Regions from separate parts of the Pseudomonas entomophila genome, predicted to be linked through region 3. Evidence: predicted binding sites of a transcription regulator. Region 3 holds the regulator's gene; each other region holds the start of a gene.

Region 1 (3,658 bases), 740 kb from region 3:
GGTGGTGTGCGTGCAGACGGCTCATCACACCCTTGTCGCAATACAGCAGGTACTGGCGCGTCTCATCGAGATGCTTGAACTTGCTGTTGATCGCGTAGAACGGCAGTGCCTGGACTTCGACGCCTTCGAGCACCAGGGGTTCGTCTTCCTGGGCATCGGGGTGACGAATGTCGATGACGATCTGGCCGGGCAAGGCCTCGGTCACTTCCTCGATCTCGATATCCTTGCCCAGCTCGTCGATCACGTGGTCGATGGAGATGAACTTGGCGCGCTCCAGGGCGCGCTCGAGCACGGCCATGTCGAATTGCTTTTCTTCATGCTCCATGCGGTGACGCTTGGCATGGGTGGTCGGGTTCACCGAGATCACGCCGCAGTACTCAGGCATGTGCTTGGCGAAGTCGGCGGTGCCGATTTCGGTGGCCTGGTCGATGATGTCCTGCTTGTGGCTGGCCAGCAGTGGGCGCAGCACCAGCTTGTCGGTGGCCGAGTCGATGATCGACAGGTTGGGCAGGGTCTGGCTGGAAACCTGGGAGATCGCCTCGCCGGTGACCAGGGCGTCGATTTCCAGGCGGTCGGCCATGCGCGCGGCCGCGCGCAGCATCATGCGCTTGAGCGTCACGCCCATGTAGCTGTTGTCGACCTTGTTGAGAATCTCGCCGACCACTTCCTCGAACGGCACGCTGATGAACAGCACGCGCTGGCTGCTGCCGTACTTCTTCCACAGGAAGTGGGCCACTTCCATCACGCCCAGTTCGTGGGCGCGGCCACCGAGGTTGAAGAAGCAGAAATGGGTCATCAGGCCGCGACGCATCATCTGGTAGGCCGCCACGGTGGAGTCGAAGCCACCGGACATCAGCACCAGCGTTTGCTCCAGGGCGCCCAGCGGGTAGCCGCCGATGCCGTTGTGCTGGTTATGGATCACGTAGAGGCGCTGGTCGCGGATCTCGATGCGCACCAGCACTTCCGGCTTCTTCAGCTCGATACCGGCGGCGCCGCACTGCTGGCGCAGCTGGCTGCCGACGTAGCAGTCGACGTCCATCGAGGTGAAGTCGTGATGGCCGCCGCGCTTGCAGCGCACGGCGAAGTGCTTGCCGGCCAGCAGGTGACCGAAATGGTGCTTGCATTTGGCGACGATGTCGTCGAAGTCGCCCAGTGGGTACTCCTCGACCTGCAGGAAGTGGGTGATACCCGGGGTGCAGGTGAGGCGCTCGATCATTTCACGCTGGACTTTCTCGTCCTCGACGCGGGTGACCACCTCGAGGTTGTCCCAGACACCATCAACCGCGAGCTCGGGATCCAGGTCCTTGAGCACGTTGCGGATGTTCTTGGCGAGCTGGCGGATGAAGCGCTTGCGCACCGGCCGGCTCTTGATGGTGATCTCTGGGAAGACTTTGACGATAAGTTTCATTGGTTTAACAGCGCGCGCAGGGCCTGCCGAAAATGAGGGGCGCGAATTATAGCGGAAATTGCTCAAGGTTTGAGCAACTTTTGTACAGAAGGTTTGATTTGCCGAGCCCAAACCATGCGCTGCACCTGTAGGAGCCGGCTTTGCCGGCGAATGGGCCAGCCCAGGCACTGCAAGGTGATCGCCAGGATCGATGCAGGGCGTTAAGTCCTGGGCTGCCCATGTGGCCGCATTCGCCGGCAAAGCCGGCTCCTACAGTGGGGAGGCGTTAGCCAGGCACTGGGCGCACCAATATAGTGCACGTCAATTTGATTACGCCCTCAATGCGTGCACGCTTCCCTTCTGCGGCTACGCTAAATGCCCGTCAACGCCGGGTTTTATCCCGGCCTCGCCATTTTTGGGCACTGGCATGCAATTTGCTCCCTTGTGAGGCAGGTAAGCTTGGCCGACTATCCGCGCCCGGCGACACCCTTTTTCCAGGGCAGCGGCCAACCGCGCTCTAGACCATCCGGAGGACAACATGTCGAAGTCGGTTCAACTCATCAAAGATCATGACGTCAAGTGGATTGATCTGCGTTTCACGGACACCAAAGGCAAGCAGCACCACGTCACCATGCCGGCTCGCGATGCGCTGGAAGACGACTTCTTCGAAATCGGCAAGATGTTCGACGGCTCGTCGATCGAAGGCTGGAAAGGCATCGAAGCCTCCGACATGATCCTGCTGCCGGATGACGCCTCCGCCGTGCTGGACCCGTTCACCGAAGAGCCGACCCTGATCCTGGTCTGCGACGTGATCGAGCCGTCCACCATGCAAGGCTACGACCGCGACCCACGCGCCATCGCCAAGCGCGCCGAAGAGTACCTGAAGACCACCGGTATCGGTGACACCGTCTTCGTCGGCCCGGAGCCTGAGTTCTTCATCTTCGACCAGGTCAAGTTCAAGTCGGACATCTCCGGCTCGATGTTCAAGATCTACTCCGAGCAAGGCTCCTGGATGACCGACCAGGACGTCGAAGGCGGCAACAAGGGCCACCGCCCTGCCGTCAAAGGCGGCTACTTCCCGGTTCCGCCGTGCGACCACGACCACGAAATCCGTACCGCCATGTGCAACGCCATGGAAGAGATGGGCCTGGTCATCGAAGTTCACCACCACGAAGTGGCGACTGCCGGCCAGAACGAGATCGGTGTGAAGTTCAACACCCTGGTCACCAAGGCTGACGAAGTCCAGACCCTGAAGTACTGCGTGCACAACGTGGCCGACGCCTACGGCAAGACCGCCACCTTCATGCCGAAGCCGCTGTACGGCGACAACGGCTCGGGCATGCACGTGCACATGTCGATTTCCAAAGACGGCAAGAACACCTTCTCGGGCGAAGGCTATGCCGGCCTGTCCGATACCGCCCTGTACTTCATCGGCGGCATCATCAAGCACGGCAAGGCCCTGAACGGCTTCACCAACCCGGCCACCAACTCCTACAAGCGTCTGGTGCCAGGCTTCGAAGCCCCTGTGATGCTGGCCTACTCGGCCCGCAACCGTTCGGCCTCGATCCGCATCCCTTACGTTTCCAGCCCGAAAGCCCGCCGCATCGAGGCGCGCTTCCCGGACCCGGCGGCCAACCCTTACCTGTGCTTCGCCGCCCTGCTGATGGCCGGCCTGGACGGTATCCAGAACAAGATTCACCCAGGCGATGCCGCCGACAAGAACCTGTACGACCTGCCGCCTGAAGAGGCGAAAGAAATCCCGCAGGTTTGCGGCAGCCTGAAAGAAGCCCTGGAAGAGCTGGACAAGGGCCGTGCGTTCCTGACCAAGGGCGGCGTGTTCTCCGACGACTTCATCGATGCCTACATCGAGCTGAAGTCGGAAGAAGAGATCAAGGTCCGTACCTTCGTTCACCCGTTGGAATACGACCTGTACTACAGCGTTTGATGTAACGCCGCAGTGCTGAAACGGCCTCCCTCGGGAGGCCGTTTCTATTTGCGCGACAGCAGGTTCGGACTAAACCTATAGCCGCCTTCAAACATACATAGAGACTCAAGTCTCCATACCTCTCAGGAGACCGCCATGCGTATCCCCCTCGCCCTGACCTGCTGCCTTGCCTTGTCCGGCTGCGCCTCTCCACCGCCTTCCTCCCCTGCCCTCGGCCACCTGCTCGACACCATCGATCAGCGCCTGGACCTCGCCGAGGGAGTCGCCCTGCACAAGTGGGACCAACGCCAGGCGGTTCAGGCCAGCGCCCGCGAAGAACAAGTGCT
Region 2 (3,658 bases), 340 kb from region 3:
GGGCGTCGCAGACCGGCAACAGCGAAGCCCTGGCCGAACGATGTGCGCAGCACCTGCGCGCAGCAGGGTTGGCGGTGCGCCTCAGTTGCATGGATGCGCTCGGCCCGGCGCAGTTGCAGGGGGCTGCCAGTGTGCTGCTGATCGCCAGCACCTTTGGTGACGGCGACGCCCCGGATTGCGCCACGGCGTTCTGGCAGGCCCTGCAAGGCGAGGAGGGCGGGCACTGCGCCACGTTGCCCTACGCGGTATTGGCCTTGGGCGATTCCAGCTACGACCAGTTCTGTGGTTTCGGGCGCAAGCTCGACCAGCGCCTGGCCGAGCTGGGCGCGCGGCGCCTGCTGGCGCGGGTCGATTGCGAAGGGGATGCCGACGAGGCCTTCAGCGCCTGGCTGGACGCCTTGATGGAACAGTTGGGCAGTGCCAGGCCGACACCCGCCGAGCCCGAGCCGGTCGCGGGCTATGGCAAGCAGCAACCGTGGCTGGCGTCGGTGTTGGAAAACCGCCTGCTCAATACCCCCGGGTCGGCCAAGGAAACCCGTCAGCTGGTGTTTGACCTGCGCGGCAGTGGCTTCACCTATCAACCGGGCGACGCCCTGGGTGTGTGGCCACGCAATTGCCCAGCGCTGGTCGCGGAACTGCTGGCGCTGACGCAGCTCGATGGACAGGCCACGGTCGAGCTCAAGGGGCATGCGCCAATGCCGCTCTCGGTCGCGCTGGAGCGCCACCTGGACATTACCCGGGTCACCCCGCAGCAACTCGAGCGGTTCAGCCAGGGCAGCGACGACTTGCGGCGTCTGCTGCAACCTGAGCGCAAGGCCGAATTGAAGGCCTGGCTGTGGGGGCGGCAACTGGCCGATGTGTTGAGCGCCTTTCCACAGCGGTTGTCGCTGACCGCCTGGTTGGGCTTGCTAAAGCCCTTGCAGCCACGCCTTTACTCGATCAGCTCCAGCCCCAACGCGCATCCCGAACAGGTGCACCTGACGGTCTCGACGGTGCGCTACGGGGAACGCAAAGGTGTCTGCTCGAGCTTTCTCGCCGACCGTGCCGGCGCGCTGGAAGTGGCGATCTTCCCGCAGCCGTCGAAGCACTTCCGCCTACCCGAGGACGACGCCACACCGATCATCATGATTGGCCCTGGCACCGGTATCGCACCGTTTCGCGCCTTTCTCGAGGAGCGCGAGGTACGCGGGGCGAGCGGGCGCAACTGGCTGTTCTTCGGTGAACAGCAGGCGGCCAGCGATTTCTATTACCGCGAGCAGTTGCTGGCTTGGGAGAGCAGTGGGCACTTGCGGCTGAGCACTGCGTTCTCCCGTGATCAGCCGCAGAAGATCTACGTGCAGCAGCGCTTGCTGGAACAGGGCGCCGAGCTGTGGCGGTGGCTGGAGGATGGGGCGTGGGTGTATGTCTGCGGCGACGCCCAGCGCATGGCCAGGGATGTGGATGCGGCGCTGCGCCTGGTGGTGGCGGCGCAGGGCGGGATGAATGATGAGGCAGCGGCTGCCTGGGTCGAGGCGCTGGGCAAGGCTGGGCGCTATCGGCGGGATGTGTATTGAACGCCCCGAGATGGTGAGCCGTGCACCCGTGCGGTGCATTAATTCGGCATGACCTCTGTAGGAGCGGCTTCAGCCGCGATCATCCGCGAAGCGGATACCAGGCACCGCGCCGTCTGCATCGCGGCTGAAGCCGCTCCTACAGAGGGCAAGCAGGGTTACCCGCGAAGCCGTTGCCAGGCACATTGGCACATTCCCTGCTTCGACCATTGCACAAAAGCCCCACTGATCAACGGCGATCATCCCGGGGCCTCACACTGATGAGTACAGGCAAAGGCGCCTGGAGCTTCGGCTCCAGGCGCCTTTTTGTTTTCCGTGATCGAGGATCGGCTATGAAGGCAACAGCGAACGGCGCACCACGTGCGCGACTGGTCATCGTCGGCAACGGCATGGTCGGCCACCACTGTGTCGAGCAACTGCTCGAGCGGGGTGCCCTGGACCGTTTCGAGCTGCATGTGTTCGGCGAGGAACGCCAGCGCGCCTACGACCGGGTGCACCTGTCCGAGTACTTCGCCGGTAGCTGTGCCGAGACCTTGGCCCTGTGCGAGCAGGACTTCTACACGCGCCATGGGGTGCACCTGCACCTGGGCGAAGCGGTGCTGGAGATCGACCGCGAGCGCTGCGAGGTGGTCACTGGCGAAGGCCGCTACGGCTATGACCAACTCATCCTGGCCACCGGCTCCTATCCCTTCGTGCCGCCGATCGAAGGTTCCAGCGGCAATGCCCGGCTGGTCTACCGCACGCTCGATGACCTTGACGCCATCCGCAATGCGGCCGCCGATGCCCGCCGTGGCGTGGTGGTGGGCGGTGGCCTGCTGGGGCTGGAAGCCGCCAACGCGCTGAAGTCGCTGGGCCTGGAAGCGCATGTGGTGGAGTTCGCCCCACGGCTGATGCCGGTGCAGCTCGACGCTGAAGGCGGCGCGGCCCTCAAGGCGCAGATCGAAGCCCTTGGCGTGGGCGTGCACCTGTCCCGCGCCACCCAGTCGATCGGCGCGGGCGAAGACTATCGCTACCGCATGCAGTTCGACGGTGGCGAGTACCTGGAGACCGACTTGATCGTGTTCTCCGCCGGCATCCGCCCCCAAGACGCCTTGGGCCGTGCCTGTGGCCTGGACATCGCCACGCGCGGCGGCGTGGTGATCGACAACGATTGCCGCAGCAGCGACCCGCGAATTTTCGCCATCGGTGAATGCGCCTCGTGGAACGGCAGCGTGTTCGGCCTGGTTGCGCCGGGCTATGCCATGGCGCGCAACCTCGCGGCGCTGCAGGTCGGTGACACGGCGGGCGCGTTCACCGGCGCCGACATGTCGACCAAGCTCAAGCTGCTGGGCGTCGATGTCGGCTCCATCGGCGACGCCCACGGCGCCACGCCGGGCTCGCGCAGCTACCGCTTCATCGACGAGGCCAACGCCGCCTACCGCCGCCTGGTGGTGGATGCCAGCGGCAAGCACGTGCTCGGTGCGGTGCTGGTGGGCGACAACAGCTACTACGACACCTTGCTGCAATACGCCCAGAACGGCCTTGCGCTGCCGGCCGACCCGGCCGCGCTGATCCTGCCGCAAAGCGGCGGCGCACCAGCCCTGGGCGCCGACGCGCTGCCCGACAGCGCGACCATCTGCTCGTGCCACAACGTCAGCAAGGGCGCGGTGTGCGCGGCCATCGACAGCGGTTGCGGCGACCTCGCCGCGGTGAAGGGCTGCACCAAGGCGGCCACCGGCTGCGGTGGCTGCGCGGCGCTGCTCAAGCAGGTGTTCGAGCACGAACTGACCGCCCGTGGCGTGACCGTGGACAAAAGCCTGTGCGAACACTTCGCCTACACCCGCCAGGAGCTCTACGCCCTGGTGCGGGTCGAGGGTATCCGCAGCTTCGACGAACTGCTGGCGCGCCATGGCCAGGGCCATGTCGGCTGTGACATCTGCAAGCCGACGGTGGGCTCGATCCTCGCCTCATGCTGGAACCAGCCGATCATGGACCCGTCGCTGGTGCCGCTGCAGGACACCAACGACACCTTCATGGCCAACATGCAGAAGAACGGCACCTACTCGGTGGTGCCGCGCATCCCCGGTGGCGAGATCACCCCGGACAAGCTGATCGTGATCGGCCAGGTG
Region 3 (3,658 bases):
CGTTCTGCACGTCCAGGACTACCTGGTACAGAGCCTCGTTGCTGGCGGCGCCGCGCAGGCGATCGCGAACTTCCTTGCGATCGAGCATGCTGGCGATCTGGCGCAGCAGTTCAAGGTGAGCATCGGTGGCGGCTTCCGGAACCAGCAAGACGAACATCAGGTCGACCGGGGCGCCGTCGATGGCGTCGTAATCGATGGGAGCGTCCAGTTGCAGCAGGGCGCTCACTGGCGCGGTGCAGCCTTCGAGGCGGCAGTGGGGAATGGCGATGCCATTTCCAAAGCCTGTGGAGCCCAGTTTTTCGCGGGCGACCAGCTTGTCGAAGACGTCTTGCATCGCCAGGTCGGGTACTTCCCGATTAATAAGCGTGGCGATTTCCTGAAGAGCGCGCTTTTTACTGCCGCCCGGCACGTTCACGAGGGAACGGCCGGGGGTCAGGATGGTTTCAAGTCGGATCATGGATGAGGGGATCAGCGGGCGGCTGCACCTTGCAGCAGGCTTTGCTGTTTTTCCTTGTGTTTTTTCAGTTGGCGGTCGAGCTTGTCTGCCAGGGCGTCGATCGCTGCATACATGTCTTGGTGTTCGGCGTTGGCGACCACTTCGCCACCGGGTATCTGGAGTGTGGCTTCAACCTTCTGCTGTAGTTTCTCGACTTTCATGATCACCGTTGCGTTGGTGATCTTGTCGAAATGACCCTCCACCCGGGCGAGCTTTTCAAGCACGTAATCGCGCAGTGGTTGGGTGACTTCTACATGCTGTCCACTGATGTTGACTTGCATACAGCTTCTCCTTTGTTGCCCGTGCATAAAGAGGCAGGTATTGCACCTGCCACTGAAACGCTGTGGCACATCCCGGGGCTACATCAGTCGCTTGCGCTCGCTCGATGGGGCGATTCCCAACGACTCGCGGTACTTGGCGACGGTGCGACGGGCTACCTGGATGCCTTGTGCCTCCAGTAAACCAGCGATCTTGCTGTCACTCAATGGCTTTTTCTGATTTTCCGCCGCCACCAGTTTCTTGATGATCGCGCGGATCGCCGTGGACGAGCATTCGCCGCCTTCAGCGGTGCTCACGTGGCTCGAGAAAAAGTATTTCAGTTCGTAGATGCCACGCGGCGTGTGCATGTACTTCTGGGTGGTGACCCGGGAAATGGTCGACTCGTGCATGCCCACGGCTTCGGCAATGTCATGCAGCACCAGGGGCTTCATGGCCTCGTCGCCATGGTCGAGGAAGCCGCGCTGATGCTCGACGATCTGCGTTGCCACCTTCATCAGTGTCTCATTGCGGCTTTGCAGGCTCTTGATGAACCAGCGTGCCTCCTGCAACTGGTTGCGCATGAAGGTGTTGTCGGCGCTGGTGTCGGCGCGGCGGACGAACCCGGCGTACTGCGGGTTGACGCGCAGGCGCGGGATAGCTTCCTGGTTGAGCTCGACCAGCCAGCGCTCGCTGTCCTTGCGCACGATGACGTCCGGAACCACGTATTCAGGCTCGCTGGACTCGATCTGCGAGCCGGGGCGCGGGTTGAGTGTCTGCACCAGTTCGATGACCTGGCGCAGTTCGTCTTCCTTGAGCTTCATGCGGCGCATCAGCTGGCTGTAGTCACGGCTACCGAGCAGGTCGATGAAGTCGGTGACCAGGCGCTGAGCTTCGCTCATCCAGGGTGTCGAGGCCGGCAGCTGGCGCAATTGCAGCAGCAGGCACTCACCCAGCGATCGGGCGCCGATGCCGGCGGGTTCGAACTGCTGGATGCGGTGCAATACCGCCTCGACCTCATCCAGCTCGATATCGAGCTCCGGGTCGAAGCCGGCGCAGATCTCGTCGAGCGTATCTTCGAGATAGCCTTGCTCGTTGATACTGTCGATCAGGGTGACTGCGATCAGGCGGTCGGTGTCGGACATCGGCGCCAGGTTCAGCTGCCACAACAGGTGGCTTTGCAGGCTCTCGCCGACCGAGGTACGGGTGGTGAAGTCCCACTCGTCGTCGTCATTGCTGGGGAGGCTGCTGGCGCTGGTCTGGTAGATGTCTTCCCAGGCCGTGTCGACCGGCAGCTCGTTGGGGATTCGTTCGGCCCATTCGCCATCTTCCAGGGTTTCCGCGCTGCTGCTGGTGGTTTCCTGGAAACTGTTGTCCTGGACTTCGGCGGCCGGTTTGTTCTCGGCGTTGTCCGCCATCGGGTCGCTGTTGTCGAAGTCGTCGCCGTCTTCCTGACGTTCGAGCATCGGGTTGGATTCCAGCGCTTCCTGGATTTCCTGCTGAAGGTCCAGGGTGGAGAGCTGAAGCAGACGGATGGCCTGTTGCAACTGCGGGGTCATCGTCAGTTGCTGGCCCATTTTTAGGACGAGCGATGGTTTCATGGCAGGGGCTTAATACCTTGTTCGCCGGCGCACATGCGCCATCCACTACGTAGGGCGCTTGGGCGCCGATTTTAAGCAAGTTATATGCCTGAAATTGCAGCGTTTGCCTAGAGCACTGTTACACTTAAGCCCGTCCCGGGCGTGTTCGCCAGTGCTCCGGGCAGGCCCAGGATCAGAGGCGGAACTCGTGGCCCAGGTAGACTTCCTTGACCAACTGGTTGGCCAGGATGGTCTCGGCATCGCCTTCGGCGATCAACTGGCCGTCGTTGACGATGTAGGCGGTCTCGCAGATGTCCAGCGTTTCACGAACGTTGTGGTCGGTGATCAGTACACCGATACCCTTGTTCTTGAGGTGATGGATGATCTGCTTGATGTCGCCCACGGAGATCGGGTCGACGCCGGCAAAAGGTTCGTCCAGCAGGATGAACTTGGGTGCGGTGGCCAGGGCGCGGGCGATTTCGACACGGCGGCGTTCGCCACCGGACAGGCTCATGCCCAGGTTGTCGCGGATGTGGCTGATGTGGAACTCCTGTAGCAGGCTTTCCAGCTCCTTGCGCCGGCCGTCGCGGTCGAGGTCCTTGCGGGTCTCGAGGATGGCCATGATGTTGTCGGCCACCGACAGCTTGCGGAAGATCGAGGCTTCCTGCGGCAGGTAGCCGATACCCGCTTGCGCGCGGCCATGCATGGGCTGGTGGCTGACGTCGAGGCTGTCGATCAGGACGCGGCCCTGATCCGCCTGGACCAGGCCTACGATCATGTAGAAGCAGGTGGTCTTGCCGGCGCCGTTGGGGCCGAGCAAGCCGACGATCTGGCCGCTGTCGATGGACAGGCTGACGTCGCGAACGACCTGCCTGCCCTTGTAGCTCTTGGCCAGGTGCTGGGCTTTGAGGGTTGCCATTTACTCGGCCTTTTTCTTCGGTTGAATGACCATGTCGATGCGCTGACGTGGTGCAGTCACATTGCCACCGCGACCGGCGGTCGCCACCTGAGTCTTGGTGTTGTAGACGATCTTCTCGCCTTCGGTGGTGTTGCCTTCGTTCTCGACCTTGGCGCGGTCGGTGAGGATCACCAAGTCTTTCTGCGCCTGGTACTGGATGGTCACGGCCCAACCTTTCATCTTGTCGGGTTTGGCGGCGCTCTGCTGCTGCTCGAAATAGGCCAGGTTGCCCACCGAGGTGACCACGTCGATGTCGCCGGAGGCGGCGCGGGTCATGGTCACGGTATTGCCTTTGATCATCATCGAACCTTGGGTGATGATCACATCGCCGGTATAGGTGGCCACGCCCTGCTTGTCGTCCAGGTGGGC
Region 4 (3,658 bases), 730 kb from region 3:
TGGCGGCGCATCAGGGTGTAGGCCTGCTCTTCGTTGCAGTCCTTCATCTTCATCAGCAGCCCCTTGGCCTGCTCGATACGCTTGCGTTCAGCCAGCTGCTGGTCGCGGGCCTGCAGTTGGGCGCGCAATGCCTGGTCGCTCTCGAAGCGTGCCATGGCTACATCGAGGATGGGCTGCAGGCGTGCCGCGTGGATGCCTTCGATGATGTAGGCGCTGACGCCGGCCTGGATCGCCTGGCGCATCACCCCGGGATCGTGCTCGTCGGTGAACAGCACGATGGGCCTTGGGTGGTCGCGGCTGACCAGCACCATCTGCTCCAGTACATCCCGGCCGGGTGACTCGGTATCGATCAGCACCACGTCCGGGCGCACCGTTTCAACGCAGCCGGGCAGGTCGATGGTCAGGCCGCCGGCCTCGATCACCTCGAAGCCCGCCTCGCTCAATGCGGCCTTGAGGCGGCCAACCTTCTTTTCGGTGTCGTCGATCAGCAGGATACGCAACATGATCGTCCCTCAGCGTCCGACGCGCGCGCCGGGCGCCACGTCCAGGGCGTGCAGGCTGAAGCTGCGCGCATAACCATGGGGGTCGCTGCCGTCCCAGCGGTTGCCGTCGATCAGCAGGCTGCTGCGCATCGGTAGCTCGGCGCAGGGCACGTGCAAGGCTTCGGCGGCCTCACGGTACAAGGCCAGTTGCTGGACCTGGCGTGCCACCGCGAGGTAATCCGGGTCTTCGCGCAGGATGCCCCAGCGACGGAACTGGGTCATGAACCACATGCCGTCTGAGAGGTAAGGCAGGTTGGCGCGACCCTGGTCGAACAGGCGCAGTGCGTGGCGGTCCTGCCAGCGGTTGCCCAGGCCGTCCTGGTAATCGCCAAGCAGGCGCGGTTCGATGCTGCTCACCGGGATGCCCAGGTAGCTGTCGCCACTGAGCAACTGCGCGGCGCCACGGCGATTCTCGAGGTTCTGCTCGATGAACCGGCTGGCGGCGAGGATCGCCTTGATCAGCGCCCGGGCGCTGTTGGGGTACTGTTCGACGAAGCCGCGAGCGCAGGCCAGCACCTTTTCCGGGTGGTCCGGCCACACCGCCTGGCTGGTAGCCAGGGTGAAGCCCTGGCCTTTGGCAATGGCGTCGGCCGACCAGGGCTCGCCGACGCAGAAGCCGTCGATACGCCCGGCCTGCAGGTGGGCGACCATCTGCGCGGGGGGGACCACCACGCTGTCGACGTCGCGCAGCGGGTGAATGCCCTGGCTGGCCAGCCAGTAGTACAGCCACATGGCATGGGTACCCGTGGGGAAGGTCTGGGCGAAGGTCAGCCGTGCGCCATGCTGGTGCACCAACCGGGCCAGTGCCTCGGGGCTGGTCACGCCCTTGCGTTGCAGTGCCGGGGAGAGGTTGATGGCCTGGGCGTTCTGGTTCAGGCCCATGAGCACCGCCATGTCCCTGGCCGGGCCGCCGCCCACGCCCAGCTGTATGGCATAGACCAACCCGTACAGGCAGTGGGCAGCGTCCAGCTCGCCCCGGGTCAGCTTGTCGCGCAGGCCGGCCCAGGAGGCCTGGCGGTGCAGGTTGAGGGTCAGGCCCTGCTGCTGGGCGAAGCCCTGGGTGGCGGCCACGATCACCGAGGCGCAGTCGGTCAGGGCCATGAAACCGATGTCCAGGCAGGTCTTCTCGGGGGCATCGCTGCCGTTGACCCAGGCCAGGGGCATTGTCGGGAGAGCTGTATTCACGGGGATCCTCGGCGGGCGGCGCAGTTGCGTGGGGCAGAAGAAGCAACCCATGTGCCAGGGCCCTGTCGCCATGGCGGCGCGCTGGCTATAATCGCCCCCTCACACACCGCGAGTCCGCCTGCCCATGTATACCCTGGCCCGCCAGCTGCTGTTCAAGCTTTCCCCGGAAACCTCCCACGACCTCTCGCTGGACCTGATCGGCGCCGGTGGCCGCCTCGGGCTCAATGGCCTGCTGTGCAAGCAGCCAGCGGCGTTGCCGGTGAGCGTCATGGGCTTGAACTTCGCCAACCCGGTCGGCCTGGCCGCGGGCCTGGACAAGAACGGCGCGGCCATCGATGGCTTCGCCCAGCTGGGTTTCGGCTTCGTCGAGATCGGCACCGTGACGCCGCGTCCGCAACCGGGCAACCCCAAGCCACGCTTGTTCCGCCTGCCCGAGGCCACCGCGATCATCAACCGCATGGGCTTCAACAACCTGGGTGTCGACAACCTGCTGGCGCGGGTGCGGGCCTCGAAATACACCGGCGTGCTGGGTATCAACATCGGCAAGAACTTCGACACCCCGGTCGAGCGTGCCCAGGATGACTACCTGATCTGCCTGGAGAAGGTCTACAACGACGCCAGCTACATCACCGTCAACGTCAGTTCGCCCAACACGCCGGGCCTGCGCAGCCTGCAGTTTGGCGATTCGCTCAAGCAATTGCTCGATGCCCTGGCCGAGCGCCGCGAGCGATTGGCGGTGAGCAATGGCAAGCGCGTGCCGCTGGCGATCAAGATCGCCCCGGACATGAGCGACGAGGAAACCGCCCTGGTGGCAGCGGCACTGATGGCGTCGGGGATGGACGCGGTGATCGCCACCAACACCACCCTTGGCCGCGAAGGTGTCGAGGGGCTGCCGTTCGGGGGCGAGGCGGGTGGGCTTTCGGGGGCGCCGGTGCTGGAGAAGAGCACTCACACAGTGAAGGTGTTGGCGGGTGAGTTGGGTGGCAAGCTGCCGATCATTGCCGCAGGTGGTATCACCGAAGGCCGTCATGCGGCTGAGAAGATCGCTGCGGGTGCGAGCCTGGTGCAGATCTATTCGGGTTTCATCTATAAAGGCCCGGCGCTGATTCGCGAGGCGGTGGACGCGATTGCCGCGATGCCGAGGTGAGCCCATCGCGGATTAATCCGCGAGGAGGCACATTGATTCAGGGCCATAAAAAAGGGCCCCTCAAAAGGGGCCCCTGGGCCGCAGCCCGCCGCCCGGATAGGGCGCGCATGGTAACTCGAATTCAGTGTCCTCGTTCAGCCAACGGCGTGATTTTCGTTGAGTCTATGAATGCCAGCGGTACCGGTCATGCCGTCCCAATTGTCGCCGCGACCTTCGCGCCAGCCGTTGATCCAGGCCTGGCGAACGGATGGCAGGTTGAAGGGGCAAAGTTCGCGGGATTTGCCGGTGACCCCATACTGGTAGCCACGTGAATATGCTCTTTCCAACGGATCACGCTTAAGTCTTCTCATAGGGTGTTGCCCTCACTTGTTGACTGTAATGTCCCGTCGGCCTCTCCGAGGCCGGGCAGAATCGTTCTGCCGGTGTGCGCCCGCTGCCGGCGTGGCGGGCTGAAAGTGCCGTCCCGTTGCGAGACGACCTAAGGCCAGTTCTAACGAATGCAGGTCACAGTGTGAATGATCGATTTGTCATAAGGACGTAACCTTTTCGAGGGTGAGGGGATAAGTAAATAAATGCGACTGAACCTTGTTTGCCGTTGAGCCCGCTATGATCAGGGTTTAACCAACATTGACGTCAATTGGCCAGCGTTGCTGGATGATGATCGTCATACTTGCTGATGCGACGAAGGGTCGCCCTTGCACCCGCTGTCCAGGAAATTTTCATACTGCTTGACGATCAAAGCTGCTCTCGCTGATGGCGTGGTGGTGATGCGTCGGGCGGCCCG

What was found. The regulator sigma-54, encoded in region 3, starts transcription at its own class of promoters, with help from an activator protein. The targets are predictions, from matches to a motif close to ANTGGCATNNANNTTGCTNT.
Region 1: a site for sigma-54 is predicted at 1,809-1,828, ahead of glnA (glutamate--ammonia ligase). Genes of this name have one in related genera too.
Region 2: a site for sigma-54 is predicted at 1,735-1,754, ahead of nirB (nitrite reductase large subunit NirB). Genes of this name have one in related genera too.
Region 4: a site for sigma-54 is predicted at 1,767-1,786, ahead of IM733_RS02295 (CmpA/NrtA family ABC transporter substrate-binding protein). Genes of this name have one in related genera too.

What each region holds. Positions count from the first base shown of each region.
Region 1 is NZ_CP063832.1:4,781,422-4,785,079, reverse strand. It holds gene thiI (tRNA uracil 4-sulfurtransferase ThiI) at 1-1,408, opposite strand, end outside; gene glnA (glutamate--ammonia ligase) at 1,926-3,332, shown strand; gene IM733_RS21210 (chorismate mutase) at 3,468-3,658, shown strand, end outside.
Region 2 is NZ_CP063832.1:108,018-111,675, forward strand. It holds gene IM733_RS00480 (bifunctional nitrate reductase/sulfite reductase flavoprotein subunit alpha) at 1-1,553, shown strand, start outside; gene nirB (nitrite reductase large subunit NirB) at 1,883-3,658, shown strand, end outside.
Region 3 is NZ_CP063832.1:5,523,988-5,527,645, forward strand. It holds gene ptsN (PTS IIA-like nitrogen regulatory protein PtsN) at 1-457, opposite strand, end outside; gene hpf (ribosome hibernation-promoting factor, HPF/YfiA family) at 469-777, opposite strand; gene IM733_RS24505 (RNA polymerase factor sigma-54) at 856-2,352, opposite strand; gene lptB (LPS export ABC transporter ATP-binding protein) at 2,525-3,250, opposite strand; gene lptA (lipopolysaccharide transport periplasmic protein LptA) at 3,251-3,658, opposite strand, start outside.
Region 4 is NZ_CP063832.1:498,348-502,005, forward strand. It holds gene IM733_RS02290 (ANTAR domain-containing response regulator) at 1-503, opposite strand, end outside; gene IM733_RS02295 (CmpA/NrtA family ABC transporter substrate-binding protein) at 513-1,706, opposite strand; gene IM733_RS02300 (quinone-dependent dihydroorotate dehydrogenase) at 1,852-2,874, shown strand; gene rmf (ribosome modulation factor) at 3,009-3,224, opposite strand.